Regions from separate parts of the Thermodesulfitimonas sp. genome, predicted to be linked through region 3. Evidence: riboswitches for the same ligand, from Rfam matches in the RefSeq annotation. Region 3 holds a riboswitch; each other region holds the start of a gene.
The links. Region 3 has a riboswitch for cobalamin ahead of ACUVTA_RS07085 (S-layer homology domain-containing protein). Riboswitches for the same ligand answer to the same signal wherever they lie in the genome.
Positions count from the first base shown of each region.

Region 1: another riboswitch for cobalamin. It lies ahead of cobT (nicotinate-nucleotide--dimethylbenzimidazole phosphoribosyltransferase); the one in region 3 lies ahead of ACUVTA_RS07085 (S-layer homology domain-containing protein).
Region 2: another riboswitch for cobalamin. It lies ahead of ACUVTA_RS04020 (energy-coupling factor ABC transporter permease); the one in region 3 lies ahead of ACUVTA_RS07085 (S-layer homology domain-containing protein).

Region 1 is NZ_JBRAIN010000034.1:916-12,318, reverse strand. Features, by position in the region: gene mutS (DNA mismatch repair protein MutS) at 1-273, shown strand, start outside; gene mutL (DNA mismatch repair endonuclease MutL) at 276-2,183, shown strand; gene ACUVTA_RS04410 (class I SAM-dependent methyltransferase) at 2,195-2,983, shown strand; gene miaA (tRNA (adenosine(37)-N6)-dimethylallyltransferase MiaA) at 3,004-3,915, shown strand; gene hfq (RNA chaperone Hfq) at 3,985-4,236, shown strand; gene ACUVTA_RS04395 (methionine gamma-lyase family protein) at 4,263-5,519, shown strand; gene ACUVTA_RS04390 (SDR family oxidoreductase) at 5,581-6,480, opposite strand; gene trxB (thioredoxin-disulfide reductase) at 6,706-7,647, opposite strand; gene ACUVTA_RS04380 (carbon-nitrogen hydrolase family protein) at 7,616-8,479, opposite strand; gene ACUVTA_RS04375 (ferredoxin domain-containing protein) at 8,670-9,167, shown strand; cobalamin riboswitch at 9,250-9,464, shown strand; gene cobT (nicotinate-nucleotide--dimethylbenzimidazole phosphoribosyltransferase) at 9,606-10,685, shown strand; gene fbp (fructose-1,6-bisphosphate aldolase/phosphatase) at 10,782-11,403, opposite strand, start outside.
Region 2 is NZ_JBRAIN010000030.1:4,671-16,073, reverse strand. Features, by position in the region: gene ACUVTA_RS04045 (hypothetical protein) at 1-46, opposite strand, end outside; gene ACUVTA_RS04040 (energy-coupling factor ABC transporter ATP-binding protein) at 39-893, opposite strand; gene cobN (cobaltochelatase subunit CobN) at 865-4,680, opposite strand; gene cbiQ (cobalt ECF transporter T component CbiQ) at 4,682-5,440, opposite strand; gene ACUVTA_RS04025 (energy-coupling factor ABC transporter substrate-binding protein) at 5,437-5,718, opposite strand; gene ACUVTA_RS04020 (energy-coupling factor ABC transporter permease) at 5,702-6,457, opposite strand; cobalamin riboswitch at 6,598-6,804, opposite strand; gene cobS (adenosylcobinamide-GDP ribazoletransferase) at 6,876-7,622, opposite strand; gene cbiB (adenosylcobinamide-phosphate synthase CbiB) at 7,619-8,590, opposite strand; gene ACUVTA_RS04005 (DUF3842 family protein) at 8,587-9,021, opposite strand; gene ACUVTA_RS04000 (translation initiation factor 2) at 9,166-9,435, opposite strand; gene ACUVTA_RS03995 (PHP domain-containing protein) at 9,492-10,331, opposite strand; partial or broken gene ACUVTA_RS03990 (dipeptidase) at 10,318-11,115, opposite strand; gene ACUVTA_RS03985 (stage V sporulation protein S) at 11,150-11,403, opposite strand, start outside.
Region 3 is NZ_JBRAIN010000073.1:465-8,034, reverse strand. Features, by position in the region: gene ACUVTA_RS07100 (ABC transporter ATP-binding protein) at 1-1,467, opposite strand, end outside; gene ACUVTA_RS07095 (energy-coupling factor transporter transmembrane component T) at 1,440-2,408, opposite strand; gene ACUVTA_RS07090 (DUF4430 domain-containing protein) at 2,381-3,076, opposite strand; gene ACUVTA_RS07085 (S-layer homology domain-containing protein) at 3,364-6,144, opposite strand; cobalamin riboswitch at 6,267-6,512, opposite strand; gene ACUVTA_RS07080 (glycosyltransferase) at 6,703-7,570, shown strand, end outside.

The DNA of each region.
Region 1 (11,403 bases), on a different contig from region 3:
ATTCAGGTCGCGGCGCTTGCGGGGTTGCCGGCGCCTGTTCTGGCCCGGGCGCGGGAGATCCTGACGGCGCTTGAAGCCCGCGCCGGGGGTAACCGGCGGGTCGTCCAACTCGAGATTTTCCCGCAGCCGGAGGGGCACCCGGTAGTGGAGCGGCTCGCGGCGCTCGACACCGATAACCTGACGCCACTTCAGGCGCTCAACATCCTGGCCGAGTTGAAGGAGGCGGTGGCCGGGGTGAAACCTTCGCGGCGCGGCAGGCGGGGAGGACGCTGAGGATGGGCCGGATAAGGGTGCTCGATCCGGAAACGGTGGGCTTGGTCGCGGCGGGCGAGGTGGTTGACCGGCCGGCGTCGGTGGTGAAAGAACTGGTGGAAAACGCCTTCGACGCGGGAGCGAGCTGCGTCGAGGTGGTGGTAGAAAAGGAACTGAAAAGCATCACCGTCCGGGATAACGGCTGCGGGATCGCCGAAGCGGACGTTCTGTTGGCCTTTGAGCGGCACGCGACGAGCAAGATTACCTGCGGTGCGGATCTCGAGCGGATTACCACCTTTGGCTTCCGGGGCGAGGCGCTGCCAAGTATCGCTGCGGTGGCCCGGGTAGAGCTAAAAACCAGGGTGGCCGATGCGGTTGGCGGGACCCTTGTGCGGATCGAGGGCGGGCAAGTGGTTGATTGCCGGCCGGTGGGGGCGCCGCCCGGGACGACGGTAACGGTAGGCGACCTTTTTTACAACACGCCGGCGCGGCGGAAGTTTTTGTGCTCGCCGCGCGTCGAATTGGGGCACGTGACGGATATGACTGGGCGTCTGGCGCTCGGCCGCCCGGATGTTGCGGTGCGGTTGGAAAGCGGCGGGCGGGAACTCTTCCGCACGCCCGGAACGGGGCTGGCGGGGGCGGTGCGGGCGATCTACGGGGAGGCGGTGGCGGCGGCGCTCGTCCCGGTGGAGGCCGAAGGGGCAGGGGTGCGGCTGACGGGTTTTGTAGGCAGGCCGGAACTCGTGCGGACCACCCGCCGCGGGCAGACGTGGTTCGTTAACGGGCGCTACGTGAAGCACGGGGGGTTAACGGCGGCGGTTTACGAGGCTTACGGCACCTTACTGCCGACCGGCAAACACCCCTTTTTCGTGCTGCACCTGACGCTCGACCCCGGGTTTGTGGATGTGAATGTCCACCCGCAAAAGCTGACGGTCCGCTTCGACCGGGAGCGGGAGGTCCTCGCTTTTGCGCGCGGTGCCGTGAAAAAGGCGCTTTTTGGCCGCGCCGTCCTGATTCCCGGAACGGCGGGAAAAGGGGCGGCGGGTGGAACGCCCTCCGGAGCCGGTTTCCGGCGGGTGCTTCCTGACTGGTTACCCGGGCGAGGGCCTGTCCCCGGCCTTTTTATCAGGGAAGAGACCGAACGCTACGGGGCGGGGGCTGTGGCTACGGCGGCAGAGGCGGCAGCCACGACGCGGCTACTGCCGGGCGAAGGGGGACCCCCCGGAGCCGGCAGCGAAGGGGATACCGCGGCCGGGACGCCGGGAATCCTTCTGCCGGGGGCGGGAGCTCTTCCGGCGGGTGTGGCAGAAGCCGTTTCCCCCGGGGCGACAAGCGACCCCGGGGCGGTGAGCGCCACTTTCCCTGCCCTTGAGTACCTCGCTTTTTTGCCGCCCACCTACCTTTTAGCTGCCGGGCCCGAAGGACTTTACCTGATAGACCAGCACGCGGCGCACGAAAGGGTACTCTTTGAGGCGTTCGGGGTGGCTCTGGCCCGCGGGGGGATCGTCAGCCAGTTGTTAGTGACCCCGGAGCTGGTGGAGGTCCGGGGCTTTGCTCCGGAAGTGGCGGAAGAACTCGAGCGCTTCGGCTTTTTAGTGGAAGCTTTTGGCGAGGACGCCGTGCTGCTCCGTGGTGTGCCGGCGGGTGTGAGCGTAGAGCGCGGGCGGTTGTTGCTGGCGGAGCTGCTCGCTCTCTTTACCGCGGGGGAGCAGGCGGGCGGGGGGCCAGGCGCGGGCCGGGAAAAGGCGGCGCTCGCTTCGCTTGCCTGCCACGCGGCGATTAACGCGGGCGAGCGGCTTGCGGTTCCGGAAGCGGCGGCCCTGATTAACCAGCTGGCCGCCTGCCGGGAGCCTTTCACCTGCCCCCACGGGCGTCCGACTGTGGTTTGCCTCGGTTACGGGGAGCTGGCGCGGCGTTTCGGCAGGAGGTAACGGTTTTTAGCGTGCGGGTTTTAGTGACGACGACCCACGGGGCGGGTGAGGATGCGGCTGCGGCAGGCCAAGCGCTGGCGGTTCGGCTGGACGTTCCCTTTGTGCCGCGCGGCGGTCACGGTCTGGCAACGCTGCTATCCCGAGAGGGGGCGGAGGCGGCGCTAGTTTTCGGACCCCAGCGTCTCAGTCTTTGTTTTTACAGGGACGGCCGCCGGGAAGAGTTCTTTTTCCATCCCGGAACCGCTTTGCTACGCATAAAGAATATCCTTGCTGGGAAACCTGACCAGATGATACAGGCGATGGCGCTCCGTCCCGGTGATACGGTTCTCGACTGCACCTTGGGGCTCGGTGCCGACGCGATTGTGGCGAGTTTTGTTGCCGGGTCCCAGGGCCGGGTGGTGGGGGTGGAGAAAGTGGCCCCGTTAGCGGCGGTGGTTGAGTACGGGCTGCGCCATTACGCGGCGGAACCGCTCCTCACGGCCGCGATGCGGCGGATCGAGGTGGTGGTGGCCGACCACTATGATTATCTCCTGCGGCTGCCGGCGGCGAGCTTCGACGTTGTCTATTTCGACCCTTTCTTCCGGGTACCGGTGAAGGGGGCGGCGCAGGTTGCGCCGCTGCGGGCCGTCGGGGAGAGAGCGCCTCTTAAAGAGGAGGCGGTGCAGGCGGCCCTCCGGGTGGCGCGCCGGCGGGTGGTGCTGAAGGAGCGGCGGGGAAGCGCGGCGTTTACCCGCCTGGGTTTTCGGGAATTCTGCGGCGGGCGGCACGCCCACATCGCCTACGGTGTGAGGGAAAAATGACGGCGAGGCTGCCATTGTTGGTGATCACGGGACCAACGGCCACAGGGAAATCAGCGGTTGCGGTCGAGGTAGCGCTCCGGGTCGGGGGCGAAGTGATTTCGGCCGATTCGATGATGGTTTACCGGGGCATGGATATCGGCACCGCCAAACCAACACCGGCGGAGCGCAAAGGGGTGCCGCACCACCTGATCGACATCGTGGACCCGGAGGAGGGTTTTAGCGTCGCCGCTTTCCAGGCGCTGGCGCGGGAGCACATCCGCGAAATCAGCGCGCGGGGCCACCTGCCCATCTTGGCTGGCGGTACGGGGCTTTATATCCGGGCGGTGGTAGAGGGGTTCCGCTTTGCCGGCGGCGTGGACCGGGAGCTGCGGCGGCGTCTGGCGGAGGAGGCGCGGCGTTTCGGCCCGGTTTACCTGCACGAGCGGCTCCAGGCGGTCGATCCGGAAGCGGCGGCGCGGATCCACCCGCACAATGTGAAGCGGGTGATCCGGGCGCTAGAGGTTTTCTACCGGACCGGCCAGCCGATTTCGGCAGCAGCCACCGCGGCGGCACCCCAGTACGACGCGCTTGTTTTCGGGCTTTACCTAGAGCGGGAAGAGCTTTACCGGCGCATCGAGGCCCGGGTCGATGCGATGCTCGCGGCGGGACTGGTTGACGAGGTCAAGCGTCTTCTTGCCCGGGGCGTGCCCCGCGAGGCGACCGCGATGCAAGCGCTCGGCTATAAGGAAATCGCGGCCTACTTGAGGGGGGAGGTGACCCTCCAGGAGGCGGTCCGCCTCCTGAAGCGTAACACGCGGCGGTTCGCAAAGCGGCAGTTCACCTGGTTTAAGCGAGAGGAGGGTATCCGGTGGCTTGACGTGGCGGCTTACCCCGGTCCTGCGGCGGTAGCGGCAGAAATCGCCGCGGCGGTGCAGGAATATTTCGGGCGGTAGCGAAGGGAAAAAAGACACCCGGAAGAACCGGGCTCCGGGAGAGAAAAAGAGAGACGGAGGTAACAAGAGGTGTCCAAAACCCAGATCAACCTGCAGGATGCTTTTCTGAACCAGGTCCGGAAGGAAAATATCCCGGTCACCGTCTTTTTGGTGAATGGTTTTCAGCTGAAGGGTGTGGTGAGGGGCTTTGACAGCTTCACGGTTATCCTGGATAGCGAAGGGCGGCAGATGATGGTTTATAAGCACGCGATTTCCACGATCAGCCCGGCCCGTCCCATCAGCACCGCACCGCAGCCGCAGGAACCGCGGGCGAACGGGTAGGCGCTAAGGTAGCGGGTGTTTGGGGCGTGGTACGGGACCTGAAGCTGCTGGCGGCGGAAACACTTGAAGAAGTAAAGTCGCTGTGGTGTCGTATCGATAACCTGGCGCTTGCGAACCAGCGCCGGGTACTGGCGGCTTTTCGGGCGGCACGCGTCAGCGACTTTCATTTGCGCGGCTCGACCGGTTACGGCTACGGGGACGCGGGGCGCGAGGCGCTCGAGGCCGTTTACGCGGCGGTTTTCGGCGGGGCGGCGGCGCTGGTCCGGCCCCAGATCGTCTCCGGCACGCACGCCTTATCACTCTGCCTTTACGGGGTTTTGCGGCCGGGCGACGAGTTAGTGGCGGTGCAAGGCAAACCTTACGACACCCTGGAAAAGGTGATTTCCGGCGCGCCCGGCGCTTTAACCGAATGGGGCGTGCGCTACACGCAGGTTGAGCCGCTGCCCGACGGTTCCGTGGACGAGGCGGCGGTGGCCCGCGCGCTGGCGCGGCGGCCCCGGGCGGTGTTGCTCCAGCGCTCTGGAGGCTACTCCTGGCGGCGTGGGCTGCGCCTGCAGCAAATCGGGGCGCTGGTTAAGCTGGTTAAAGAGATCAGCCCTACGACGGTGGTCATCGTGGACAACTGTTACGGGGAGTTCGTGGAAGAGGCGGAACCTCCTGCGGTCGGCGCGGACCTCTGCGCCGGCTCCCTCATCAAAAACCCGGGCGGCGGTATTGCCCCAACCGGCGGTTACGTGGTCGGGCGTGAAGAGCTGGTCGAGTTGGCGGCGAGCCGGCTCACCGCTCCCGGGCTGGGGCGGGCGGTGGGGCCCACGCTCGACTGCCAGCGCCTCTTCCTGCAGGGCTTTTTCCTGGCGCCCCATTTCGTGGCCGAGGCGCTTAAGGGCGCGGTTTTTGCGGCGCGTTTTTTCGCGCGGCTCGGCTTTGAGGTTCTCCCCCGCTTTGACGAGCCGCGCAGCGACATCGTGCAGGGCATTCGCCTCGGCTCCCCAGAAAAGCTCCTGGCCTTCTGCCGGGCGATCCAGGCTGCCTCGCCGGTTGACGCCCACGTCCGTCCCGAAGGCGGGCCGCTTCCCGGTTACGGGGATGCGGTGGTGATGGCCGCCGGCACCTTCGTTCAGGGCGCTTCTCTCGAGTTCACCGCGGACGCACCGGTGCGGGAGCCGTATGCGGTCTACCTGCAGGGCGGGCTCTGCAAAGAGCACGTAATCTTAGGGGTCAGTGCGGCTGCAGAGGCGGTTCTGGGCGACGGGTCTCCCCCTACTGGTAATCTGTTTAAATAGAGGCCGGAAAGCGGCGGGCGTCCGGTGGTGAAACCGGTCCGGGAAAACCTCTGGCGCGTGGTTATTCCTTTTCCCCGCTGTAGAGAGCGGTCAGCCCCTCGCGCAACCCGGCCGGCTTAAACCCGAACTCTTTTTCCACGCTGTCCGGAGCGGTTACGCTGCTGCAACCCATTTGCTTCAGCTCGACCGAGGTAACGGGCGGGTCGGGAAAGAGCTTCTCCATCACGGGAACCACCAAACGCAGGAACCAGACGGGCACGGGAATTTTAATGCGCCGGAGCTTTTTCGCGGCGAGGAAAATCTCCAGCATCTCCCGGTAGGTGAGGTGTTCCGGGCCGCCGAGGTCGATGGTCCGCCGGATGGTCCGCGGGTCTTCAAGTGCCAAACGAACGCAACGGGCGACATCCGCGGCGGCAACCGGCTGAAAGAGCGTCTTGCTGGCGGGATAGAAGACGAAAGGCGGCGGGGAGAGGCGCACCGATTGCTCCATCCGGTCGAAGAAGCCGGAGCCGGGCCCGAAAACCACCGACGGCCGGAGAATCGTCCAGGCCAGGCCGCTGTTCCGGACGATCTCCTCCGCTTCCCACTTAGAGTGGGCGTAGCGGTAAGCCGGTCCGGGCTTCACGCCGAGGGCGCTCATATGGATGAAGCGTCGCGCGCCGGCTGCGGTGGCCGCCCGGACGACGTTCGCGGTTCCCGCCACGTTTATCCGCCGGAAGGTGGTGGCGCCCTGCTCCCGGATGATGGCGACGAGGTGCACCACTCCTGCGCAGCCGGCTGCCGCGCGCTGGAGCGAGGGGTAGTCGGTGACATCGCCAGGCGCGAACGCGGGCCCATCCCCTAAGATAAAACGGGCTTTGGCAGGGTCGCGCACGAGGCAGCGCACCGCGAAGCCGTTTTGCAGGAGCTCCTGGACCACGGCCCGGCCCACAAGCCCCGTACCACCGGTTACCAGGATCACAGGTACCCCCCTCGAAAATAGAGGTTGAACCTTATACTGACAGACCTTTAGCGTCTGTTCTGCGTTCACCGTTTGTCATTTTCATTCCCGGTGGCCCCGCTTAATCGTCATGAGGGACTCCCTTGAAAATACCCCCAGTTGGCGTTAACACCGGCGGCTGTTTCACTCCTGCGCGCACGTTCACGGCGCAGCCCTTTTTCCGCGCGGCGCGGGTAGCCCAGGGGGCTATTGCTGCGGCGACCAGTAGGGTTCCGCCAGGTCTGTAAACGCTGCGAGCGCTGCGGTGGCCCCTTCGCTTACCGCGGTGACGATCTGCCGGACACCGCCGGTCACGTCTCCCGCGGCGTAAACGCGGGGGATGTTTGTCCGGCCGCTCCGGTCAACCACAATAAAGCCGTCAGCAAGCGCCACACCGATGCTGGCGGCCAGCTCCGTGTTCGGCTTTTCCCCGATGGCGACGAAGACGCCGTCGGTGCGGATTTCCCGCGTTGTTCCCTCTTTCAGGTCCTTCACTAGGACGCCGGTGACCGCTTCATCCCCGCGGATTTCTTCCACCACGCTGTTCCAGACGACCGGGATCGCTTCGCGTTTCACCGCTTCCTTCAGGTGGTGCTCCGCGCGGAACTCATCCCGCCGGTGGATAAGTGTCACTTCGCAACCTAAGCTTTTCAGGTAGAGCGCATCAGTTAAAGCGGCGTTCCCACCGCCGACCACGACGACCGCCTTATTTCTGAAGAAAAAGCCGTCGCAGACGGCACAGTAGCTCACGCCGCGCCCGGAAAAGGCTGCCTCTCCGGGGACGCCGAGCTTTCGCGGGCCGGCGCCGGTAGCGAAGAGGAGGGCCCGGGTCGTGTAACGGTCACGGTCGGTGACGACCGTGATAATTTCGCCCGTGTTAATCGCCTTAACTTCTTCGCCTTCCCTGATGGGGACGTAACTGCGGGCGTGGGCGGCCAACTTTTCCGCTAATTCCCAGCCAGCGATTTTGGGGAAGCCCGGGTAGTTTTCCACCGCCGGGATCGCGAGGACCTGCCCCCCGGCCGCCCCTTTGTCGATGATCACCGCTTTAAGTCCGCTCCGCGCGGCGTAGATACCGGCGGTAAGCCCCGCCGGTCCCGCACCAATAATGAGCAGGTCAAACGCCGTTTCCTTTTCCGTTCCGGTCACCTGAAGATCCCTCCGTAGTACTTTTTTCTACTGTAAGCGGCAGCTTTTGCCGGATGTTTTTGAGGTATTCCCGGTCGATTTCCGCCGTGAGGATGGTTTCCCCCGGGCCGGCACGGGCGACAACTTCCGCCCAGGGGCTCACCACCATCGAGTGGCCGAAGGCCACGTAAGGGGCGGCCGGATTGCGGGCCGGCGCTGCCCCCACCGTATAGATCTGGTTATCTAACGCGCGGGCCCGGAGTAAAAGCTCCCAGTGGGCCGGGCCGGTAATCATATTGAAAGCGCCGGGAACCACAATAACCTCCGCCCCGTGGCGGGCCATCTCCCGGAAAAAGGCGGGGAAGCGGATGTCAAAGCAGATCGCCACCCCGATGGTCCCGAGGGCGGTGGAAAAAACGGTTGGCCCGCTTCCGGCGCTTAAAGTGGCGGATTCCCGGAAAGAAAAGCCGCCGGGAAGGTCGACGTCGAAAAGGTGGACTTTGCGGTGGCGGGCGATGAGCCTTCCTTCGGGATCGAAGACAAAAGAGGCGTTGTAAAGCCTGTCGCCCTCGCGCTCGGGGATGCTGCCGCCGACGAGGTAGAGCTGCTCTTCGCGGGCCGCCTGGCTGAGCATTTGCAGGGCTTCACCGCCGGGGTAGCTTTCCGCGTAACGGGGAAAGAGTTCGGCGGCGTAGGGGCAGACGAACATTTCCGGCAAGACCACAAGTTCTGCTCCCCGCCGGGCGGCGCGGTGGACGAGTTCCCTGGCCCGCGCCAGGTTTTCCCGCTTATCATGACGTACGTCGAGCTGACAGACCGCCACGCGGAACCGCGACGGGGGTTTTGCGGCCATCCTTCTCACTCCCTACACTTCCGTATGAGAGGTTAATTCGCGCTTTCCTTTTTATTTCCTGCCGGCAGGTGGATTATATCTGCTTACCGGCTCTTGACAAACAAGCTGCTACCGGCTAATCTTTTGGAAAAAATGGAGAGGAAGGAGGAAGAAGCCTGTGGAAGAGATTGTGGCGCAGGTGGCTGGCTTCATGGCGCTGGCGGCAAAAACGGCGCCGAAGTCGCTCGGGCAGGATTACCTGGTCACCCGTACCCTCACCGGTGAAGCGGTGGGGCGCCTGGCCGACGCGATGGTGGCCTACGGGCGCGAAACCGGGAAGAAGGATTTCGACCGGGACGGGGAGAATATCCGCCGCGCGGCCGCCGTTTTTCTCATCGGGCTGAAGGAGGCAAAACCCTTGGGGCTTAACTGCGGCGCCTGCGGCTTCGCGCGCTGCGAAGACGCCGCGCCGCGCGAGGGCCCGGAGTTCCGGGGGCCGCAGTGCTTCTGGCGGGCGATGGACATGGGCATCGCGCTTGGTTCGGCCGTGAAAACCGCTTCGCTTTTCAACGTCGATAACCGGGTGATGCGCCGCGTCGGCGTGGTGGCGCGGCGCCTCGGGCTCATCGACGCCGATGTTGTGCTCGGCGTCCCGCTCGCGGCCACCGGGAAGAACATCTTTTTTGACCGGGCGCTGAAGAAAGAGTAAGGGCGTCCGCGGCGTGTCGGGCCGGAACGAGCGGGATGGGCCCGGGCGACGAAAAAACGGTCAGCGAAAACCATTCACCTTAAATAAAGTTTCCGCAGCAGGTGCCCCGCATCCAGCACTTAGATTTGCGGAGTGCTGGGTGGGGGAGAATAGGGAAGTCCGGTGCAAGTCCGGCGCGGTCCCGCCACTGTAACGGGGAGCCAGACCGCAAGAGAGGCCACTGGTTGAAAGCCGGGAAGGCAGCGGTCCGGGGTGATGATCCGGAGCCAGGAGACCTGCCTGCTGTGCGCTCAGCTCCGGCGCGGCACCGGGGTCCGGCCTTGGATAATGGTAAAGTCCACGGCAGCGTGGGCTTTTATTTTTGGTTCTCCCCGGCTGCAGGCGCGGCTTAAAAGGGCGTGCCGCGGTCGTTGACGCTAAATTTTGCGCTAATTTTAAATGGAGGTGGTTTACGTGCTCCTTTCCCAGACTATTGCGGCCGTCGGCGAACTCAACCGGGAAGCGATGGCGCAGGCGCAGGCGCGGGTGGACAGCCTGCTTAAACCCCCGGGGAGCCTGGGGCGCTTAGAGGAGCTGGCGGTGCAGCTCGCCGGGATTACCGGGCGCCCCGTCCCGGAGATCGGAGCGAAGAGCGTGATTGTGATGGCGGGCGACCACGGCGTTGTCGCGGAGGGGGTGAGTGGGGCACCGCAGGAGATCACCTACCAGATCCTGCCGCGCTTCCTTGACGGCACTGGCGGCATCGGCGTTCTGGGGCGCCACGTAGGCGCAAAGGTGGTGGTTGTGGATATCGGCGTGGCGCGGGAGGTCACGTGGCCGGGGGTTTTGGTGCGGAAGGTCCGGCCCGGCACGGGAAACATCGCGCGCGGGCCGGCGATGACGCGGGAAGAGGCGGTGCGCGCGGTGGAAACCGGTATCGAAATCGCGCAGGAAGAGATTGCGCAGGGCGCCGACCTCCTGGCGACGGGCGATATGGGCATCGGCAACACCACGCCCTCAAGCGCTATTCTCTGCGCGCTGGCTGGGATTCCGGTGGCGGAGGCGGTAGGCAGGGGCACGATGGTGAACGACGCGGTGCTGGCCCGGAAGCGGGCGGTGGTAGCGGAAGCCCTGCGGGTGAACCGCCCGGACCCGGCAGACCCGCTGGACGTGTTAGCAAAGGTCGGGGGGCTGGAAATCGCGGGGTTGGCGGGAGTGATCCTCGGCGCTGCGGCCCGGCGGATTCCCGTGCTGTTAGACGGTTTTATCACCGGTGCGGCCGCGCTGATCGCGGCCAGTCTCTGCCCGCGGGCGAAAGACTTTATGATCGCCTCCCACCTTTCGGAAGAGCAGGCGCACCGCCATATGCTCGCGGCGCTCGGCATCAAGCCCCTGCTGGATCTCAACCTGCGGCTTGGCGAAGGCACAGGGGCGGCGCTGGCGATGCCGCTGGTCGAGGCGGCGGCGAAGATCCTGAAAGAGATGGCGACCTTCGGCGAGGCCGGGGTGAGTGACATGGAGCGGGATAAGCTGCTGTAACGCTGCCCGCCTTGCCGAAAGCAAAGGCAGCGGCCCTCATTGCGGGGGACCGCTGCCTTTCTCTTGGGATTTTCGGCGTTCTTTAAGGGAAGAATTTTAAGACTGCGGGTTAGCTTCTGCCTTCTGCTTTTCCTGTTCAGCCTTGGCCTTTTGGGCTTTAAGCATCCGGAGGTCAATGAACCGGTCTTTGAGCTTCTTCATCACCATCGGCATCGTGGTGTACTCCATTTCGTCAAGGTGGAGCCGGTGTGGTTCGAAGGGGCCGAGGTGCCGCATATAGTCGGCGATCAGGTTGCAGAGGTTGCGCGCCTGGTCGAAGGCCGGGTCGTCGAAGAGGTCCTGCGGCCCGACGAGCCGCCCGTTGGCTAACTGGAAGCCGAGCGCCACCACCCGCGGCGGGCCGTCAAAACGCGTGGGCGTCGCCTGCCGGAGGCCTACCGGCATTAGCGGGCCGCTATGCGACCCCCGCATCCAGCCCGAAACCAGGTGCGGGTGGGCGAAGGGCTCCAAAACCTCGCCCAGCGCCGGGTAGCCGCTCTGGCACCGGACGATACAGACCGGGTCATCCTTGCCTACGTAGCGCCCCGCCATAAGGTTAAGCCGCTGCGTGCTGGAAACGGCCGCGATCTGCCCGGTATCCTTGTGGAAAATCCGTTTAATCGCGTAGCGGCCGGGCGCACCGATGAAGACCAGCATATCGTAAATATCTTCGGGGGCG
Region 2 (11,403 bases), on a different contig from region 3:
CGTTGATACTCTTCTGTTCTTTCCTTTGAACCTTTTCCTCATCCATAGCCACTCACCTCCTTTCCCGGCAACAAGCGCCAGAGATCCTCTTTTGTCCGGGGCACGGCCGCTCCCGACGGCAGCAGACCCCGCTCCCGTAGCGCCAGAAAAACTTCTAACAGCAGCGGCCGCCTGAGACTCGCTTCTTCCATTAGCACCGCATTGGCAAAAATCGCTTCTGGCGAACCACTTCCCAGTAGCTGGCCCCGACTGAATATATAAACTACATCCGCCCAGGTGTAAGCCAGGTCCACGTCGTGCGTCGCCAACACCAGTGTCCGGCCCGCTCGGCTCAACTCGTCAAGGATGCCTACCACCCGGCACGTTTGCGCTGAGTCGAGTCCGGCCGTGGGCTCATCAAGGAGTAGTACTTCCGGCGCCATCGCCAGCACTCCCGCCAGGCAAAGCCGCTTCTTCTGGCCGTAGCTCAAAAAGTGGGGCGCCTTCTCCTGCAGCTCTAAGAGGTCGGTGGCCGCAAGCGCTGCTTCCACCCGCGTCGCTACCGCCTCCCGGTCGAGCCCCTGGTTAGCGGGACCAAAGGCTACTTCTTCCCAGACTGTCGGCGCAAAAATCTGCGCCTCCGGGTCCTGAAAGACAAGGCCCACCCTCTGCCGGAGTGCCAGCAGCTCACGCCGGCTTCGCCCCACCGCTTTACCACGATAGCGGACCTTTCCTGCAGTCGGCTGCATTAGCCCTGCCAGCAGGAGAAAAAGGGTGGTCTTGCCCGCGCCGTTGGCGCCAAGCAGCGCCACTTTCGCTCCGGCCGGGATGGCGAGGCTTAAATTTTTCAAGGCTACCGTCCCGTCGGGGTAGGTGTGGCAAAGGTCAACCGCTTCCAGAACCGGTTCCTGCACCGCCCGCACCTCCCCGGTAAGCCTCTGGGCCCGCAGGCGCCGCCGGCCCTTCGCTCAGCCGCTCCTCGATGTGTCCTTCCATCTCCAGGTAAACCGCTTCTATTTTCTGGCGCGTGGCGGTATCGGCGTTCCACAGCCCCCGCGCGATAGCCTCCAAGAGCCGCGTCGCGATGTGCGCGAGCGCCCACGGGTTCACCGCCGCGAACCAAGCGCGCGTCGCCGCGTCAAAAAGGTACCGCGCCGCCAGGCCCGCGTACATCCAGTCCTCAATCACCTGCGCTGTGGCGTCCCAGCCGAAGATATAGTCCACCAGCCGCGCCAGATCGCCCGCGCCTTTGAAGCCGTGCCGCTTCATCCCCGCGATGTACTTCGGGTTAAGCACCCGCGCCCGGAAGAGGCGCCGCGTTTCCTCCGCCAGCGTCCGCACCTGCACCCGGCGGGGGTCGGCAGAATCCCCCACGAAGCTCAGCGGCTTAGCGCCCAAGGCCCGCGCGGCAGCAATCATTCCCCCGTGGTAGCCGTAAAAGCAGTCATCGTCAAAGATATCCACTTCCCGGCTGTCCTCATTCTTCACCGTGCAGGAAAGTCCCCCGATGCGCTTGGCGAAAACCTCTTTCGCCTCCCGGGCGTACACCCGCCGCCCGTACGCGTAACCGCCCCACGCAAGGTAAGCTTTGGCCAGGTCGGAAAGGTCTTCCCAGTTCTGATTATCGACCAGGTGGTTAACTCCTGCCCCGTAAGCCCCCGGCGGATCGGAAAAAATCCGGAAAAGCGCTTCCTCGCGGGCGGTAGCCTCGTCCTTCCCCGCCGCCCTTGCCGCGGCAAAAGCAGCCTGAAAATTGTGCCGCACCAGGTTCTCCGGTTCCTCCAGCGCCGCCACCAGGCGCACCGCATCGTCAAGAAGGTGAATCAGGTTGAGGAAAACGTCCCGGAAGAGCCCGGAAACCCGCAGCGTCACGTCCACCCGCGGTCGGCCGAGTTCCTCCCGGGGGATCACCTTGAGCCCCCTTACCCGGCCCGTTTCTTCCTCCCAGACCGGCGCGACACCGAGGAGGTAGAGCGCCGCCGCTACGTTTTCGCCGCCTGTCCGCATCTCCGTCGTGGCCCAGATAACCATCCCCACATTCTCTGGATACGCGCCTTGTGCTGCCAGATACCGGGCCAGAAGCGCCACCGCCAAATTCTTCCCCACCTCCCAAGCCGCGCGGGTGGGAACCGCCTGCGGGTCGACGGAATAGAAATTGCGTCCCGTCGGCAAAACGTCAAGCCGCCCCCGGGTCGGCGCCCCGGCCGGTCCGGGAGGAATATAGTTCCCCGCCAAAGCGCTGACGCAAGCCCCGACCTCTCCCGCCGTTGCCTTGAGCCGCGGCCAGACTTCCCTGGCCACGAAATCGAGAACTTTCTCCACCTCCGGGGCCGCGCGCCCGCAAACCGTCGCCACCAGCGCCGGAACAGTTTCTCGCGCAAAACCGGCCGCCGCCAGGCGCCTAAGACACTCCCGGCATTTTTCCGCCACTTTTTCCAGCAAGGCCGCCCCGGTTGCCCCGAACGCGGGCCACCAGCGCCCCGGCGCCGCCGCGAGCGCTTCGAAATCATAACCGAGCGCCGCCGCCACTGCTTCCCGGAGGGCCGGCACCTCACCCTGGGGCAAACGGCAGAGGCTCAGGAGCATCTCGACCAGCCGCTCCCCCGCCGGCACCTCGCCCAGGACGTGGAGCCCGTCCCGGATGAGGCTGTCGCCGATTTCGTGGAGGTAGCTGTGGAGCCGCTCTACAAAGGCCGGGAAGTCGTTGCCCGCCGCCGCCCGGCTCACCCCCAAATCCCGGTCGAGGGAAGACCTGACTACCTGCTCCCAGATCCTTTCCTCCAACACCGGCAGCTTCCCCGGATCAAGCTCCCGTGCCTCCTGGTACTCCCGGCAGAGCGTCTCGAGCGCCTCAAGCTCCCCGTACCTTCCCGCACTGGTCATTACCGGCACCAGATGGTCGACAATGCAGGCCCAGGCGCGCCGCTTGGCCTGCGTCCCCTCGCCCGGGTTGTTGACGATGTAGGGGTAAACATTGGGCAGCTCGCCGAGTACCACGTCCGGGAAACAGGTCGCCCCAAGGCCCGCGCTTTTCCCCGGCAGCCACTCGAGCGTCCCGTGCTTCCCCAGGTGCAACACCACATCCGCACGGAACTCTTCTTTGAGCCACCGGTAAAAGGCGAGATACTGGTGCGGCGGCGGTAAGTCCGGGCTGTGGTAGGCCGCCTCAGCCTGAGCGTCAAAGCCCCGGGGCGGCTGAAGGCCCACGAAAACGTTGCCGAAAACCCTCCCCGGGACCAGCAACTCCCCCCGGAAGCTCAGAACGTCGCCCGGGGGCGACCCCCAGTTTTCTTTGAGCCGTTCCCGCACCGCCTCCGGCAGCCCGGCAAACCACTCCCGGTACTTTTCTGGCGGGATTTTCCCCACCGCCCGGCGCGCCATCTCTTCGGGAGGCAACCAGGCGCTGTCGTTGGTCATCCCCGCCAGCACCAGCCGGAAAAGGGCTTCCGGGCTCTCCGGTAATCCCTCCACCCGAAAACCGGCATCCCGCAGCGCCACCAGCAACCGGAAGAGGCTGGCCGGCGTGTCGAGGCCGAAGGCGCAGCCGATCCGGTCGGTGCGGGGCGGGTAGTTGTGGAGGATTACCGCCACCCGCCGCGCCGCCGGCGGCAGCCGCTTGAGCCGCGCCCAGTTCACCGCCAGCGCCGCCACCTTCGCCGTCCGCTCGGGGTCGGGCCGGTAGCGGACCAGAGTGGCGCCGGTAAGGTCGTCCCGCCCCACCTCTTCGCGGAAAGCCACCGGCACAGTGATCAGTTGCCCGTCAAATTCCGGCAGCGCCATGCTCATAACCACGTCGAGCGGTGTAAGCCCCTGCGGGCTCGCTACCCACTCATCCCGCGCCGTCACCGCCGCAATCGCCTTCACCACCGGCACGCCCAGCTTAAGGTAAAAGTTCTCCGGGGCCCGCCGGTTGTAAGTAGGCGTGGCCTGGGTCTGGGTAAACATGAGGGTGGAGATAACCGCGTCCACCGCCGGCATCCCGTCTCGGTAAAGGAAATTGGCCACTGCCCAGGCGATCCCCCGGCTGCCAAGGGCCGCGCTCGGCGTGGCGTAAAGGAAGACGGGAAGCGCCGCCGCGCCCCGCGCCTCAATTGCGGCCACTAAAAGGTCAATGAACTCCAGATTTTCGGCCAGCCACCAGCTTTGGTAAAAGAGAATGGCCACCACGGGATTCCCCGGAGCGACCGCCTGCCAGAAGTCTTCCGGCGCCACCAACCGCCCCAACCGCGGGTGGTAAATGCCTTCCCACGGAACCGGCTCCGGCGCCGGCGGTGGTGCTCCCTTCCCGGCCCGCCACAGGCACCAGCGCAGAAGCGCCGCGAAGTTCACGGTCCCGCCGTAACTCACGTACCGGCGCAGAAGGTCGTAATCAGACCCGCTTACGGTGCTCAGCGCCCGCAAAGCGGTATCATCTTCCGCCGCTGTCGGCTGGACGTGCAGCGCAATCCCGCGCTCCCGCGCCACGCGCACCACGGCGTCAAACCCGGGCAGCGACTCGGGCCCGCCCATCAGGTGGAGGAAAACACAGTCCGCTTCCCGGACGGCCGCTAAAAGCGCCTCCTCCCCGGCAGAACCACAAACGTCCCGCCGCGCCCGCGCAACAACCGCTATCTCCGGGCAACTGCGGCGTACCTCCTGCACCGCACGGGAAAGTGGTGCCAAGTCCCCTTCCACCGCCGTGTAAAAGAGAATGCGGACCATCCTACCGCCCCCAAAGCCAAACCAGGAACAGCAGCGCCGTGAGTCCCGCGAAGCCACCGACCGCCGCCCCGGATCGGCGGTACTCCCGCGGCGGCACCAGCAGCAAATCCTGGTACCCCCGCGCCAGAAGTGCGGTATAGAGCTGCTGCGCCCGGTGATGGGTCACTAAGAAAAGCTGGGTTGCCAGAAGCCCAAGGGAGTAGAGCTTTCCCCGCCACGACCCGTAACCGCCCCGCGCCGCCTGCGCCAAATAGATCCCACGGGCAACCCGCTCCAGCACAAAGAGGTAGCGGTAGGTAAGCACCGCGATCTCGAGGGGCAGGGTCGGCACCCCTACCCGCCGCAGCACTCCCAGCACCGCCGGCAGCGGCGTCGTAAGCGCCAAGAAATAGAGGTAGGCCACCGCCGCCAGCGCCCGGAGCCCTAAGACGTAAGCCTGGTTCAGCCCCGCGTCGGTAACGCCGACGCGCCAGGCTACCACCTGGACACCCCAGGAAACCGCTTTCCCCGTGGTCACCACCAGCGCTAGCACGCCAGGGAGCAAAAAACCGAAGGGCAAAAGCAATAAGCGGAGCAAAAGGTGGAACGGCACGCCCGCGGCCAAAACCAGCACCGCCGCAACCAGGATAGCCGCCACCGCCACTGCCGGCCCCCCGGTCAGCACCAACCCCAGCGCCACCGTCACAAAAGCGAGCTTCAGCGCCGGATCTACCCTGTGCAACCGGTTATGGTGGGCCCAGAAGTCAAAGGCGAGGATCATTCCTTGCTCTTACGCCCCTTAAGGTAACCTAGGTAGTAGAAGACGAAGCCACTACCCGCCGCCGCCTGCACCGCGAAGGCCAGGCTCTCGATCTCGCTGCTCGGCGGCTCCCAGAGTGGCGCGCACCAGGGCTTGTAGTCCGGTTTGATGGTGCTTACCACCTTCTCGGCCTGGTCATCCGCGCCGCCAAACTCCGCCCCCCGCTGCGCATAAAGCGGGAAAACCGTTAGCGCCACAACGAGGAGCAGCAAAAGGAGATTCTTAGTTCCCAGCGACACTTGCCTTCCCTCCTTCCGGCAAGATGCCGAGCATCTCGAGCTCACTCTGGCCGTACCGCGCCAGCAGGTTAAAGACCACGAGCGTGAGGAGCCCTTCACTCACCGCCAGCGGCACCTGAGTGACTGCGAAGATCCCGAGAAACTTCACGAAGGGCGCCACTACCGAACCATGCTGCGGAAAGGCCACGGCAAGCTGGAAGGCAGTGGTCACGTAAGTCAGGAGATCGCCCAGTGCGGCGGCAGCGAAAACCGCCCAGGAAAGCCGCAAGGGAGCAAGCAGCCGGTAGACACCGTAAGCCACGAAAGGCCCCACCACCGCCATCGAGAAGGTGTTGGCACCCAGGGTGCTCAGGCCCCCGTGCGCAAGCAAGAGCGCCTGAAAGAGCAAAACGATTACCCCTAAAACCGTCATCGGGGCTGGCCCGAAGAGCACCGCTCCCAGGCCCACCCCGGTCGGGTGGGAACAGCTCCCCGTCACCGAAGGCAGTTTAAGCGCCGAGAGAACAAAGGTGAAGGCACCCGCCAGCCCGAGCAGCATCTTCAGCCGCGGCTCACCCGCTACCCGCTGCCGGATCGCCACCAAGCCCCAAAGGAAGAAGGGGAACGCCAGCGCGTACCAGAAGAGACACCACTTCAGCGGCAGGAAACCCTCCATGATGTGCATCGCGTATGCCGGTGGTGCCACCGCGAGCAGGAGCAAACCAGCCAGAAAAGCAGCCCGCAAAGCAGAACGCCCCATTATTTTCACTCCTTACTCATCTTTTGGTAATCATTCCGAGCCGCACAGCTGAAAAAACTAAAAACCCCGGTCGCTTCACGCCTAACCGGGGTCAAAACGGCACAAAAACACCATTTCTCGACCCCCTTCCCGCGAAGGACGCCGGAACACCGCTCAGGGTAGGTCTCCTGGCTTCCGTTCCTCGCCGTCCCCCAGCCTTCCCACCCAGCAGCGGCTGGGCAGTGGCCAATCCCGGGGAAGGCTCCCGGTTACAGTGGCGGGGCCGCGCAGGATTTACACCTGCTTCCCTATTCTCCCCGCACCCTAAGACAAATTGAGTGCGGGGCACCCCGGCGATTCAAGACCTATTCAGTTTGGCACTTATTATAAAGCCTCAGGCTGGTCAAGTTCAAGAATCAGGCAGAGAATTTGTCAGATTTCAGCAGCGAACGGCCAGCCCTACCGCTAAAACGAACACTTCTAGCACCTCGTTAACCGCTCCGTAAGTGTCGCCCGTCAGCCCGCCCAGATGCCGCGTGAAAAAGGCCCCCATAAGGAGCACCAGCACCAAAGCGGCCAGCGCAAGGTATAAGCCGGCCCACTCCCCAACAAGGAAGGCGATTCCGAGAGCTAAAACCGTCGCGGTTACCGTTTCCCACCACGTAGTATAATCCTTGTAGATCCGCCCCTGGCCCTGCGGCCGCGCGTAGGGGAAAAGAAAGATCGCCCAGACCATCCCCCACCGGCTCACTACCGGCGCCAGTAAAAGGGGGTGCCAGGCACCGCCTATAGACGCAAACAGGGAAAAGCGGAGCAACAGTAGCGTAATCCCGCCCATCACGCCAAAAGCGCCGACCCGACTATCCCGCATGATCGCCAGCCGCCGGGCGGCATCCCGCCCACCCAGACCGTCAACCGCGTCGATAAAACCGTCGACGTGCATCCCACCGGTCAAAAGCAGCCCCAGCGCGACTAAAAGAGCCGCTACCACCAGCGGCGGGAAGACAAGCCCCGCCAGGCAGTAAACGCCCACAGACAAACCGCCGAGCAGGAAGCCGACTACCGGAAAGAATGTTGTTCCCCGGCCCAAAACCGCGGGTTCAAAAGGGACATTACCCACCGGAATGCGGGTCAGGTTCTGCACCGCCAGCAGGAAGGCCCAGAAGAGCTCAACCAGCGACTTCATCCCTTACCAACCTCAAAAGCAAGCAAGATGTGCAGCCCCACCCCTGCAAGCAACGCGAGCAGCGCCACCACGTAAAGAAGTCGTACAGCAGCGCCAATATGTTCAGGGGTAAGCGGTACGAGTGGCTCCCCAAGATACGAGCGAAAGCTTAGAACGCCTTGATAGGTCGCCGGACCACCGAGGCGCACCCCTAGAAAACCAGCCACCGCGGCCTCAGAAATGCCGCTGTTCGGGCTCGGGTGCTTGCGCCCGTCACGCCGGATCGTCCGCCAGACCCGCCGCCAATCTCCCCGTAGCAAAACCGCAGCCAGAATGAAGAGCCCCCCGGCCAGCCGCGCCGGAAGAAAATTCGCTAGATCGTCGAGCCTGGCCGACGCCCAGCCCAGGTAGCGGTATCTTTCGTTGCGGTACCCTACCATTGAGTCGAGCGTGTTTACGGCTCGGTAGGCGAGCGCCAGCGGCGCCCCACCGATAAAAGCGTAAAAAAGCGGCGCCACTACCGCGTCCACCGTATTTTCCGCAACGCTCTCCACCGTCGCCCGCACCACACCTTGCGTGTCCAGCGCTGCCGTATCCCGCCCCACAATCGCCGCTACCCGCTCGCGGGCCAGCGGCAGATTGCCCGCTAAGAGGGAGTGCCGCACCGCCGCCGCCGCCACCGCCAGCCCTCGGAGGGCTAAAGTCGTGGCGACCAGGTATACCTCGGCCGCCAGCCCCAAAACTTGATTCCACCGCGAGAGGGCCGCCAGCCCCAGCTTCGCGGCCCAGAAGACCCCTACCGGCAGCAGGAGCGCGAGAAAAACGCCGCCGAGCCGCAAAGCAAATGGCCGCCGGGCAAAACGGCGGATAACTTTTTCTAAAAAAACGATAACCCGGCCGAAAAAACACACCGGGTGAGGCAACCAGTAAGGATCAGCAATCAGGAGGTCTACTACGAACGCGGCTGCTACAACAATTGCCGTTTTCATCCAGACTTTGCCGTAAACTCCGGGAAGAAAAGCGCTTTCACCCGGTTAACCAACTCGTTAATCAGATGGGGTAAGGGCTCGCCCTGATAACCGATCAGCTCAATTTGCCCGGGGATTAAAGGGAGAAGAATTTTCGGCGCGGGGCAGGAGGCAACCGCTTCGGCCATCCGCGGTGTCACTTCGCCGAGCATACTGTTCGGCACCAAGATACCAAGGGGGCCGACAACCAAATCAACGCGCGGCATATTCCAGACAATGGCGTTCTCGCCGCTTGCCCCCTCGTTTGCCCCTGCTTTCAGCATCGCCGACGTTGCCAGGGCGTTCGTGCCGAGAGCCAGGATTTCCACGTCTTCCGGAAGTTCCCGCCGCAGTTTTTCGGTGATGTGTTTGCCGATGCCGCCTCCCTGACCGTCGATGACTGCAATTCGCATACTCTGTCCCCTTTCAGGGACCAAATTATAACATAGGGAGACAACAGAAGAAAAGGCCTTCGGCGAAGCCTAATCAACTGTCAACATCTTAATTCTTTAGAAATAATTCCCAGGTTGTGTATATCTTTATAAATTTTACGGCAGTTACGAATTTTGGCTTTCGCTGGACCGCAATCGGGATTCGAGTTCGACGATCTGCTGGTTTTTCTTTAAAAGCGACCGGGCATAACGCGCATTCGCCCGCTGTAAACGCCGGTTTTCTTTTTCCAGCCGCTTCAGGAAAAGGTTCCGCTCGGCTTCAACCTTTTCGAGAAGGTGAAGCAGCACCCTCCTGCTCAGCCGCACCTGCGCCAGTTTCTCCTCCGTCTCCCGCAGCCGCACCTTGAGCCTACTGATTTCCTCTTCCTGGAACAAGAGCAAACCCTCCCTCTCTTTCGGCCCAGTTCCAGGAATAGTATTATGCCAAACTGTCAAAATTTAGACGTGTTCCCGGCTGCTCGGTAAAGCCTTTCCACAACCCCATATTCAACCACCACTGTCCCCAAAGGATACCGGCGGTCCGGGCCGTGATAGTCCGAACCGCCGGTTACAATCAAGCCGTACCGTGCCGCTAGTCTTTGGAAAAACTCCCTTTGTTCCGGAGTATGTTCGGGATAAACCGCCTCAATCCCGCAAAGCCCAGCGGGTACCAATTCTTCCAGCAAGTCCGCGCCGTCACTCAGCCCCGGATGGGCGAGCACAGCCGCACCGTTAGCTTCTCTGATCAGGTGAACCGCATCAATCGCCCGAAGCCGCGCCCGCGGCACGTAGGCGGGGCAGCCCCGGCCAAGCCACCGCGCAAAAGCCTCTTCTACCGTCCGGACCACTCCCTTATGCACCAGCAGAAGAGCAATATGCGCCCGGCCTACCACTCCGGAAGCTATGGCGGCGACTTCCGGCAACGTAACCGGAATGCCGTGGCTCCTGAGTTTCGCGACTATCTTTGCCGCGCGGGCCCGCCGCTGCTCGGCCAGCCACGCCAACTTAGCCCGAAAATGAGAATCGTTATGATCAATAAAATAGCCGAGGATATGCACCTCACGGTCGTTCTCTTCCGTGCTTATCTCCACCCCAGGCACCACGGTGAGCCGCTTTTTTGCTGCGGCAAGTGCCGCCGCAACACCCTCGACAGTATCATGATCCGTTATCGCAATCGCCGCCAAGCCCATAGCGACCGCCCGCTCCACCACCTGCTCCGGAGTCTCCGCGCCGTCGGACGCCGTGGTATGGACGTGGAGGTCACAGTACCCCTGATTCTTATCGCCAGACATCACGGAACACCCGTGAAAAATTTTCCCCAAGAACCTTCCGGATATTCTCTTCCCGCCAACCGCGCCGCGCCAGCGCCCCTGTAGTGGCAGGCAAGCAGGAAGGATATTCAAGACCCGCTACCGTTTGCGGCGTCCCATCAAAATCGGAACCCAACCCCACACACGCCACACCGCCTACCGCCGCCAGGTGCTCGATATGGTCCACCACTCTTTCGAGGGTGGGTTTCTCTGGGTCAACAAATTCGGGAACAAAACTAACACCGATAACGCCGCCCCTAGCTGCCAGCGCCTGCACCTGTTCGTCGGTGAGGTTGCGGGGGTGGTCGCAGAGGGCCCGCGCGTTGGCGTGCGAGGCGATCACCGGCATCCGGGCGAGAGCAAGCACATCCCAGAAGCCCGCCGGCGCCAGGTGCGCCACATCGACTACCATGCCCAGCCGCTCCATCTCCTGCACCACTTCCCGGCCGAAAGTGGTCAGGCCGCCGCCCGTCCTGCTTTCCATTACTCCGTCTGCCAGCTCGTTCCGCCCGTTCCAGGTGAGCGTCAGGTAGCGAACACCCAGCCGGTGAAGTACCCGCAGGACGGCCAGGCTTCCCTCCAGCACGTGTCCCCCTTCCACGCAGAGAACGGCACCAATCTTCCCGGCGGCCAGCGCCCCTTCCAGGCTCGCCCGGTCACAGACCGGCATAAGCGCCGCCGCGTAAAGAGAGAGGAAACGGTAAAAGGTATCGATCTGCTCCAGCGCCCGCCGCAAGTAGCTCCCGCGGTGGCAGAGCGCTACAAAAACCGCGAAACAGAGGTAAGCGCATGACCTGCTGTTATCTTGGTTCTACAATGATTTTAATCGCCGTTCTTTCCTCCCCGTCGATCATAACATCGGTAAAAGCCGGAATACATACCAGATCCATACCGCTCGGCGCCACAAAACCCCGGGCGATCGCTATCGCCTTCACTGCTTGGTTGACGGCTCCGGCCCCAATCGCCTGGATTTCGGCTGAACCCCGCTCCCGCAACACCCCGGCCAAGGCACCGGCTACAGAATTTGGGTTGGATTTTGCTGAAACCTTGAGAA
Region 3 (7,570 bases):
CTCCACATCGTGGGTCACCACCACCACCGCCTTGCCCGCGGCGGCCTCCTGGCGCAAAAAGTCGCCCAACTTGGCCTTCAGGTACAAGTCGAGCCCCCTGGTCGGCTCGTCGAGGAGGATGAGGCGGGGCCGGGTCACCAGCACCGCGGCTAACGCCACCCGCTGCCGCTCCCCGCCGCTGAGGTCCCGGGGGTTGCGGTGGCGGTGGCGCTGGAGCTCCAGCTTTTCTAACAGCGCCGCTACAGCCGCTTCGCTTTCGAGCCCCAGGTTTTTAGCGGTGAAGCGTACCTCATCTTCTACAGTATCTTGAAAAAGGTAGTCGTTCGGGTTTTGCGAAAGGTAGGCCACAAACCGCCTGATCTCTTTGTAGCCGTCGCGGCGCAGCTCCCTGCCCAAAACGGTGATCCTGCCCCGGCCCGGCGCAAGCAGCCCGGCCATGCACCGAAGCACGGTGGTCTTGCCCGCGCCGGTTTCGCCGAGGAGGGCGACGAATTCCCCGGCGCCCACCGTTAGGTTTACCCCTTTCAAGGCCTCCCGCCCCTCCGGGTAGGTAAACCAGACGTTTTCCAGGCGCGCGACGCTTTCCCGGTCGCGCGGCCCTGCGGGTTGCGGCTCCGGGGCGGGATCCCCCGCCGGTTTGGCGCCGGCAAGGCGGGTGCGTAAAAGGCGGCGCCCTTCCTTCACCGTCACCGGGACCGGGCTCAAGGAGAGGCCGGCGAAAAGCCTGGCCACCGGCGGCAGGAAGGGCAGCCCCTTTTTCGCCGCTTCCCGGGCTGCCTCGGCCGGCGTGCCGGCGCAGGCAACCGCGCCCTCCGCCATAATTAGCACGCGGTCAGCGAGATGGAAGCACCGCTCCAGGCGCTGCTCAATCAGGATCACCGTGAGGCCCATCTCTTCGTTAAGCCGCTTAACCAGGTTTAAAATCTCCTCCGCCGCCACGGGGTCGAGCTGCGAGGTGGGCTCGTCGAGGATGAGCACGCTGGGCTGCATCGCCAGCACCGCGGCGAGCGCTAACTTCTGCTTCTGCCCGCCGGAGAGGGTAGGGGTAAAGGCCTTCCGCAGCGGGGTCAAGTTCATAAACCCGCACACCTCCGCGATCCGGCGCGCCATCTCTTCCGGGGGGAGGCCTATGTTTTCCAGCCCGAAGGCGATCTCCGCCTCCACCTGTGTCTGGACGATCTGCTGCTCCGGGTCCTGAAAGACGATCCCCACCTCCCGCGCCAACTTCCGCCGGTCAAGGTTCCGGAGCGGCGTGCCGCGGAAAAGCGCCCGCCCCGCGATCCGCCCCCCGTAAAAGCCGGGGATCAGCCCGGCCAGCACCCTGGCCAGCGAAGACTTGCCCGAACCGGAGCCGCCCGTGACCAGGAGGAACTCGCCCGCTTCGACCGCGAGGTTGAGCTCCTTCAAGGCTGGTTTTTCGCGCTCCGGGTACCAGTAGCTCAGATTTTCGAGCGTAAAAAGCGGCAACGCTTCCACCCCACACTCAGAATGAGCGGCACCGAAAGGTAAAGGAGCACGACGCCAAGCACGCCGAGGGTCGCCCCGTCTCTAATCAGGTAGTCCGCCTCTGGGTAAAAGGTGAACCGGCCGTAACCGTACCGCCAGCCCCAGCAGGCGGCGAGAAGCGCCAAGAAGCTCCCGCCGGCGCAGAGCGCGTCCCTGGGCCGGAAGATATTCCGGCGGTAAACCGAGCGCCGGCCGCTGCCGAAGGCCCGCGCCTGCATCGAGGCGGCGACCGCCAGTGCGTCTTCGAGGGAGGAGAGGAGGAGGATGTTGTAAAGGCAGGCGTAACCCTTCACCTTTTGCTGCAGCCCGCCCGCCTCCAGGTCAACGCCGCGCAGCCGCAGGACCGTGGCGATCCGCTGGAGGTTTTGGGCCATCGTAGGCAGTAGGCGGGTGGCCAAGGTGATAATTAAGACCGACCGGCCGGCGATCCCGGAAAAAAGGTTGAGGAGCCGGTCGGGGTTAAGTACTAAGTTGTAAAGGCAGAAGATGCTCAGCAGCACCAGGAGCCGAAGGCCCGCCACGGCACCGAAATAGAAGGCCTCCAGAGAAACGTCGAGCCTGCCCAAATACGGCACCTGCGGGCCGTGCCAGATGATCGTCTTGCCGGCCCGGATCACCAGGGGGTTGACCGCCATAACCACCAGCATCAGAAAAACACCGGCCTTTAAGAAAGCTTCCCAGGCCCGCACGCCCTCCGCTTCCCTGATTAAAAGCGCCAGGAGGAGGAGCAAAGCCAGGAGATAGAGCGGGTTGGCGAAGACCAGGGCCAGGATGAGCAGCACCGTAAGGTAAACTAAGACCGTGGCCGGGTGAAGGCCCTGCAGGAAAAGTCCTTTATCCCGGTAAAAAAGCTCCGTGAACATCGCTTGCTCCTCTACTTCTGCCGGGCTAAATCCTCCCACCGGGGCGGCGGCTGGCTCATACTCCGGCTGTACCACCAGATCACCCGGTCGCCCGTCTTTACCGGGTGCTTGTCGGCCATATGCATCGGGACCTCGCCGTTGACGGCGTACATCCAGCCGGCCATCCCGCTGTTGGCCTGGCCGGCGATCGCGTCCACAAAATCGGGCCAGGTCGGTTTCATCGCGTAAGACAGGCCGGTGGCGTCAAGCGCTCCTAACGCTGTAACCCCCCAGCGGTTGTCCGGCTTTACCGTCACCGTCGCGGGGCCGAAGAGGAGTTCCCCGTTTTTACCGACCACCGCTATCCCCACCTGGCAGCCTGCCGGCACCGCCGGGGCGGCAGCGCTGCTTCCGGAGGCGGCCGGTTTACTTTCGATCTTGGCGGCGTTGCCCAGCGCGGCAGTCTTCGCGACGGGCGCCGGTGCACCGGCGGCTCTCTGGCCAGTTTGCTTACCTGCTTTTGTCAACCGGTCTGCTGCTGGGGCGGCCTTTTTGGTCTGCCCGCTACCTTCTCCCGGGCTACGGGCAGCCGGAGCCCGGGCTACGCGTTCTGCCAGTGTCTTTGGCGGCGGGTGGGGCGGCAGGACCTTGTGCAGGTAGAAGGCCGGCCCAAGCGTGCCGAGCAGGATCACAGCCACGGCGATAAGATAGGTTAAAACCCGCCGCATAAAACCACTCCCTTAACATCCATAAAACCGATGAATCGGCCCTGGGCAGACCGGCTCGCGCCAGATTCCTCACCGACCGCACTGACGCTCGTCTCCGGCTCTCCGTCCGGCACCGCGCAAACTCGGCGTCTTTGCCTCGGTTGCGCTTGCCGGCGTCCGTGCCGGCATCCGGACTCCGAGCCGTCACCTCGCCAAGTGCGGTTCGCGGCTCGTCATACGGCGCGGCACCGGTCTTGCCGCAGGACCTGCTGTGCCTGTCTAACCCCGCAGGTTAACCGGCCGGGCTGCTATTCGGTGGGTTGCTGCCACCGCGCGTAGAGCCGGTAAAGAACCGTTGCCGCCTCGGCCCGGGTGGCCTCATGTTGCGGCCCGAACCGGGCGTTCGCCCGCCCGGTCACCAGTCCCGCGCGGGCCGCCAGGGCGCAAGCCCCCCGCGCCCAGGAAGAGATGTTAGCGGCGTCACCGAAGCGGGCGAGAAGCGCCGGGACTTCTTCCGCGCCAGGCTGCGCCGCGATCTTCTTTAGCGCTAAGAAGCGCGCGAGTATGGTCGCCATCTGCTCCCTGGTAATGGGTTTATCGGGGCCGAAGCTTTTATTACCGAGGCCGGTAACCAAACCCGCCTCCGCCGCGGCGCCTACCATCCCGCGGTACCAGGCCGCGGCTGGTATATCGGTAAAGCGGGCCGCGCCCGCGGAGGCGGGGGCCAATCCCGCCAGCCGGGCGAGGAGCGCCGTGAACTCGGCCCGGGTGACCGGCCTTTCCGGGGCGAAGCGGTCTTTATCCACCCCGGCGACGAGATCCCGGTTGGCGAGGAAGGCGATCTCCTTTCCGGCCCAGTGACCCTGGGTATCAACGAAGGTTTTGGTCACCGTATCTTCCACAAGGGCGTACTTGCTGAGGTGCTCGGTCCGGAAGAGGATGCTCTTCCCGGCCGGGTCGTAGACGCCGCCGATTTTTTCCCAGCTTTTCTTCTGGTCGTTGTAGTAAGCGGCCTGAAGACGCCCGTCTGCCGCTGCCTTACTTGCGGCTTCGGGCACAGGCAGGGCGAGATAGCAACCCGGGAAAGAGGAAAGGGTTTTCGTCTTGCCCTGGCTGTCTGTGGCCAAGAGGGCTAGGTCGTAAACCGCGCCGGCCAGCTTCTCTGCTGCCGGCAGCGCGGCGGCAAGGGGCTGGGCTTCCGCTGGGGAGAGCTCCTGCGCCTGAATCTGGAGGCGCGCCGCGGCCGCTACTTCGCCCGCTACGGCTTTGAGCGCCTGCGGGGGAAGCAGGAAGACTACCTTCTGGATACTCACCGCAAGCGGCTTCGCTGCGGCGGCCACCTTGGCGAACTGGCCGGGGGTAAGGGTGAGCGTGTTCTCCCCGCTACCGGCGGTGAGTTCGGTGCGGCCGGTGGCGGCGGCCTTCGCCAGCGCCGCCTCCATCGCGCTGTCGTCCACCGCGGGCGGGAGGTGCGGCGCCTGGTAGCCCCCGCCGGCAGTGCGCGCTACCAGGTCTTCCCACTTGGGCGGCTGCTGCTCCATGCTCTTGCTGTAGTACCAGATTACCCGGTCACCGTCTTTCAGGCTGTATTTTTCCGGCCCCACCATCGGGATCTGCCCGTTGACGGCGTACATCCAGCCGGCCATCCTGCTGTTAGCCTGGCCGGCGATCGCGTCGACGAGGATTCCCCACGCCCACTCGGAGGTGTGGTAGGGGAGCCCGGAGGCGTCTAAAAGCCCGAGGGACGTCAGCCCCCACCTGTTGCCCGGCGTGACGGCGACGTAGGCCGGGCCGAAGAGGAGTTCACCGTTCATCCCGACGACCGCTAACCCCGGGGTGATCACGGCGGGGGCGCCGCCGCTGACCGGGGCTTTCACGGTAACGGTGGCGCTGGCGGTCAGGCCCCCGTAAACGGCGCTTACGGTGGTAGTCCCGGCGTTCTTAGCGGTTATCCGGCCCTTGTAAACCGCGTTATCCACGCTCAGGATAGTGGCGTCGGCCGCCACCCAGGCGGCGTAGGCGGTCACGTTGTGCTGGCCGTAGGCATCCTGCCAGACGGCGCGGAGCTGACTGCTCTCGCCGGGGCTAAGGTTAGGATTGGATGGCGACAGGTAAAACTGTTTGTCTAAAAGATTGAGCGCCCAGAGCACCCAAGTGGCGTCCATCGCGTTACCGGAGGTGCCCAGGCTGCCGTCAGGATTCAGCGCCTTTTCCGTTAGGTAATCAACCGGGCTCTTCCCGGCGCTGCTCCGCCACGTCGCGGGGTCCTCGCCCAGCGCTTTGGCCGTGAGGATCGCCTCGCAGGTATCGATCACCGGGTCATCCATCCCGGCGACGAAGCCCCCGTCGGGCTTTTGCTGCCGCCGCAGCCATTCCCGGCCGCAGTAGATCGCCGCCTGTACCGTGGCGTCCTTCTTGCCGGGGTCCAAATAGTGCAGCGTCCGCACCGCTTCCGCCGTCGCCATAAAGTCGGCGTAGAACCCGGCGCCGTCCGCCGAACCCCAGCTTCCGTAGGGCGGTGTGCCCGGTTCAAGGTACTGACTTTCCAAGATGTAGCGTTTTGCCGCTCCGGTGTTCAGCTGGGCGATCAGCCCGGTCCGCGCCAAGATCTCGAAAGCGGGCATATTGCTATAAATGCTTAGCGGGCCGCTCTCCCCAAAACCCTGGCCAGTCTGCCTTTCTTTGAGCGCTTGCAGGAGCCGGGCTACCAAGTCTTCCCGACCCAGCGCTTGGGCGGCTGCCAGGTCCTGGGCGAGGGTCTTCGCCCGCGTCGCCTGCACCTGCGCCAGGTCCTGCTCAATACCGTTCAGCACCGCCGCCGTGAGCGTAACGCCTCCGTGCTGCCAGCCGCTCACGTCCACCCCAGCTTGCTTCAGGACGTAAAAGGCGTACGCGCCCACGCCGGCGTCGGTGTTGACAAAGCCGTTTTGCCGGTACTCCTTGGTGAGGAAGCGCACCGCCTGCGCGGTGGGGAGCAGAGGCGAGTTTTCGGCCGCGGCCGCCCCGCCGGCTAGCCCGGCCAGGCTGCCGAGAAGACAGATAACCACCAGGAAAGCGGTGCAACACCGCTTGCGCGGGTTATTTCTCATGACCTCTCCCACCTTTACTTTTGTTTCCAGGTAAGGGAACCGCATCACCCGAAGGGGGCTTTGAGGCCACGGCAGGATGCTACCGGAAACAAAGAAACCACCTCCCTATCCGCGTAGGTTGGGTTGGTCTGGCGGAACGGGCAGGTCTCCTGGCTCGGGTTCACCGCCGCCGCACGCCTTCCCACCCAGCACTCAACCCAACCTATGTCCATCTTGTTGCCTCTGACGTGGAATTCTTTCGTTGAGTGCTGGGCAGTGGCCTTTTGTGCGGCGCCTCCCCCTCACAGTGGCGGGACCGCGCCGGATTTGCACCGGCTTCCCTTTTAGCCTTTACCGCAGAGTAAAGGACCCGTTCCGACGGTTGCTTTTTTGGCCATAATCTTACCATACCTTGGGGGGACTGTCTATCGCCCAAATCTATAAGCGCTGGCCGGGTTAGAATAGAGAATTTTCCTGTAGAAAAGAGAAAGACTTTCGATTATATTAATGTAGGCGGGGAATTCCGGCCGGTTATTTCCCCGGAAAATTTGCTTTATTAAGAGGTGTTCGAACTGAATTATGGCGCTTCCTAGGGAACTCCCGGTGGCAGAGAAAGTAAGCGATATTCTTTCGGCAACGGAGACTCTAGAGGCCTATGCAGCCTTTGCCGGAGAGGAATTGATCGCGGATCTCCTGCGGCTCGGAGAAGAACTGCGCGGGGTGCGCTTCCAGCAGGTCAACTCCACGCGGCTCGGCGGTGGTGTGGCGGAGATGCTCCGTTCCCTCATCCCGCTGGAGCGAGCGCTTGGTCTTGACGTAAGCTGGGAAGTTCTCACCGGTGAGCCGGCGTTTTTCAATTTTACCAAGCAACTGCACAATTTCTTGCAGGGCCGCCCGGGAACGATCGATATTTTAGGCGTTAAGGCGTACTGGGAGACTAACCGGGCCAATTACCGGTTGGTTGACGAGCACGCGGACGTAGTCCTGATTCATGATCCCCAGCCGGCGGGCTTGATAACCTTCGTCCCTCCGGAGGTGCGGCGGCGGCAGAAATGGTTCTGGCGGTGCCACATCCAGATTGACAAAGAGCGTTGCGTGATGGTTGATTTTCTAAAACCCTTGGTAGAGCTTTACGACGCAGCGATATTTTCGGTGATGTCTTACATCCCCAACTGGCAGGTGCGTTCCTTCATCATCCTGCCGTACATCAATCCCCTCTCCGAGAAAAACCGGGAACTGAGTGAAACAGAGATCCGGCAAGTTTTGGATAAGTACGGTATCGCCGATCCGGCGCGAAAGCCACTCATTTTACTCGTCTCGCGTTTTGATCTTTTCAAAGGGCACCGGTACGCTTTGGAGGCTTTTAAAGAGGTTCGGCGGCAGAAGGAGTGTCAGCTGCTCTTTGTCGGCGGGACGGCGAGCGACGACCCGGAAAACGAACGGATTT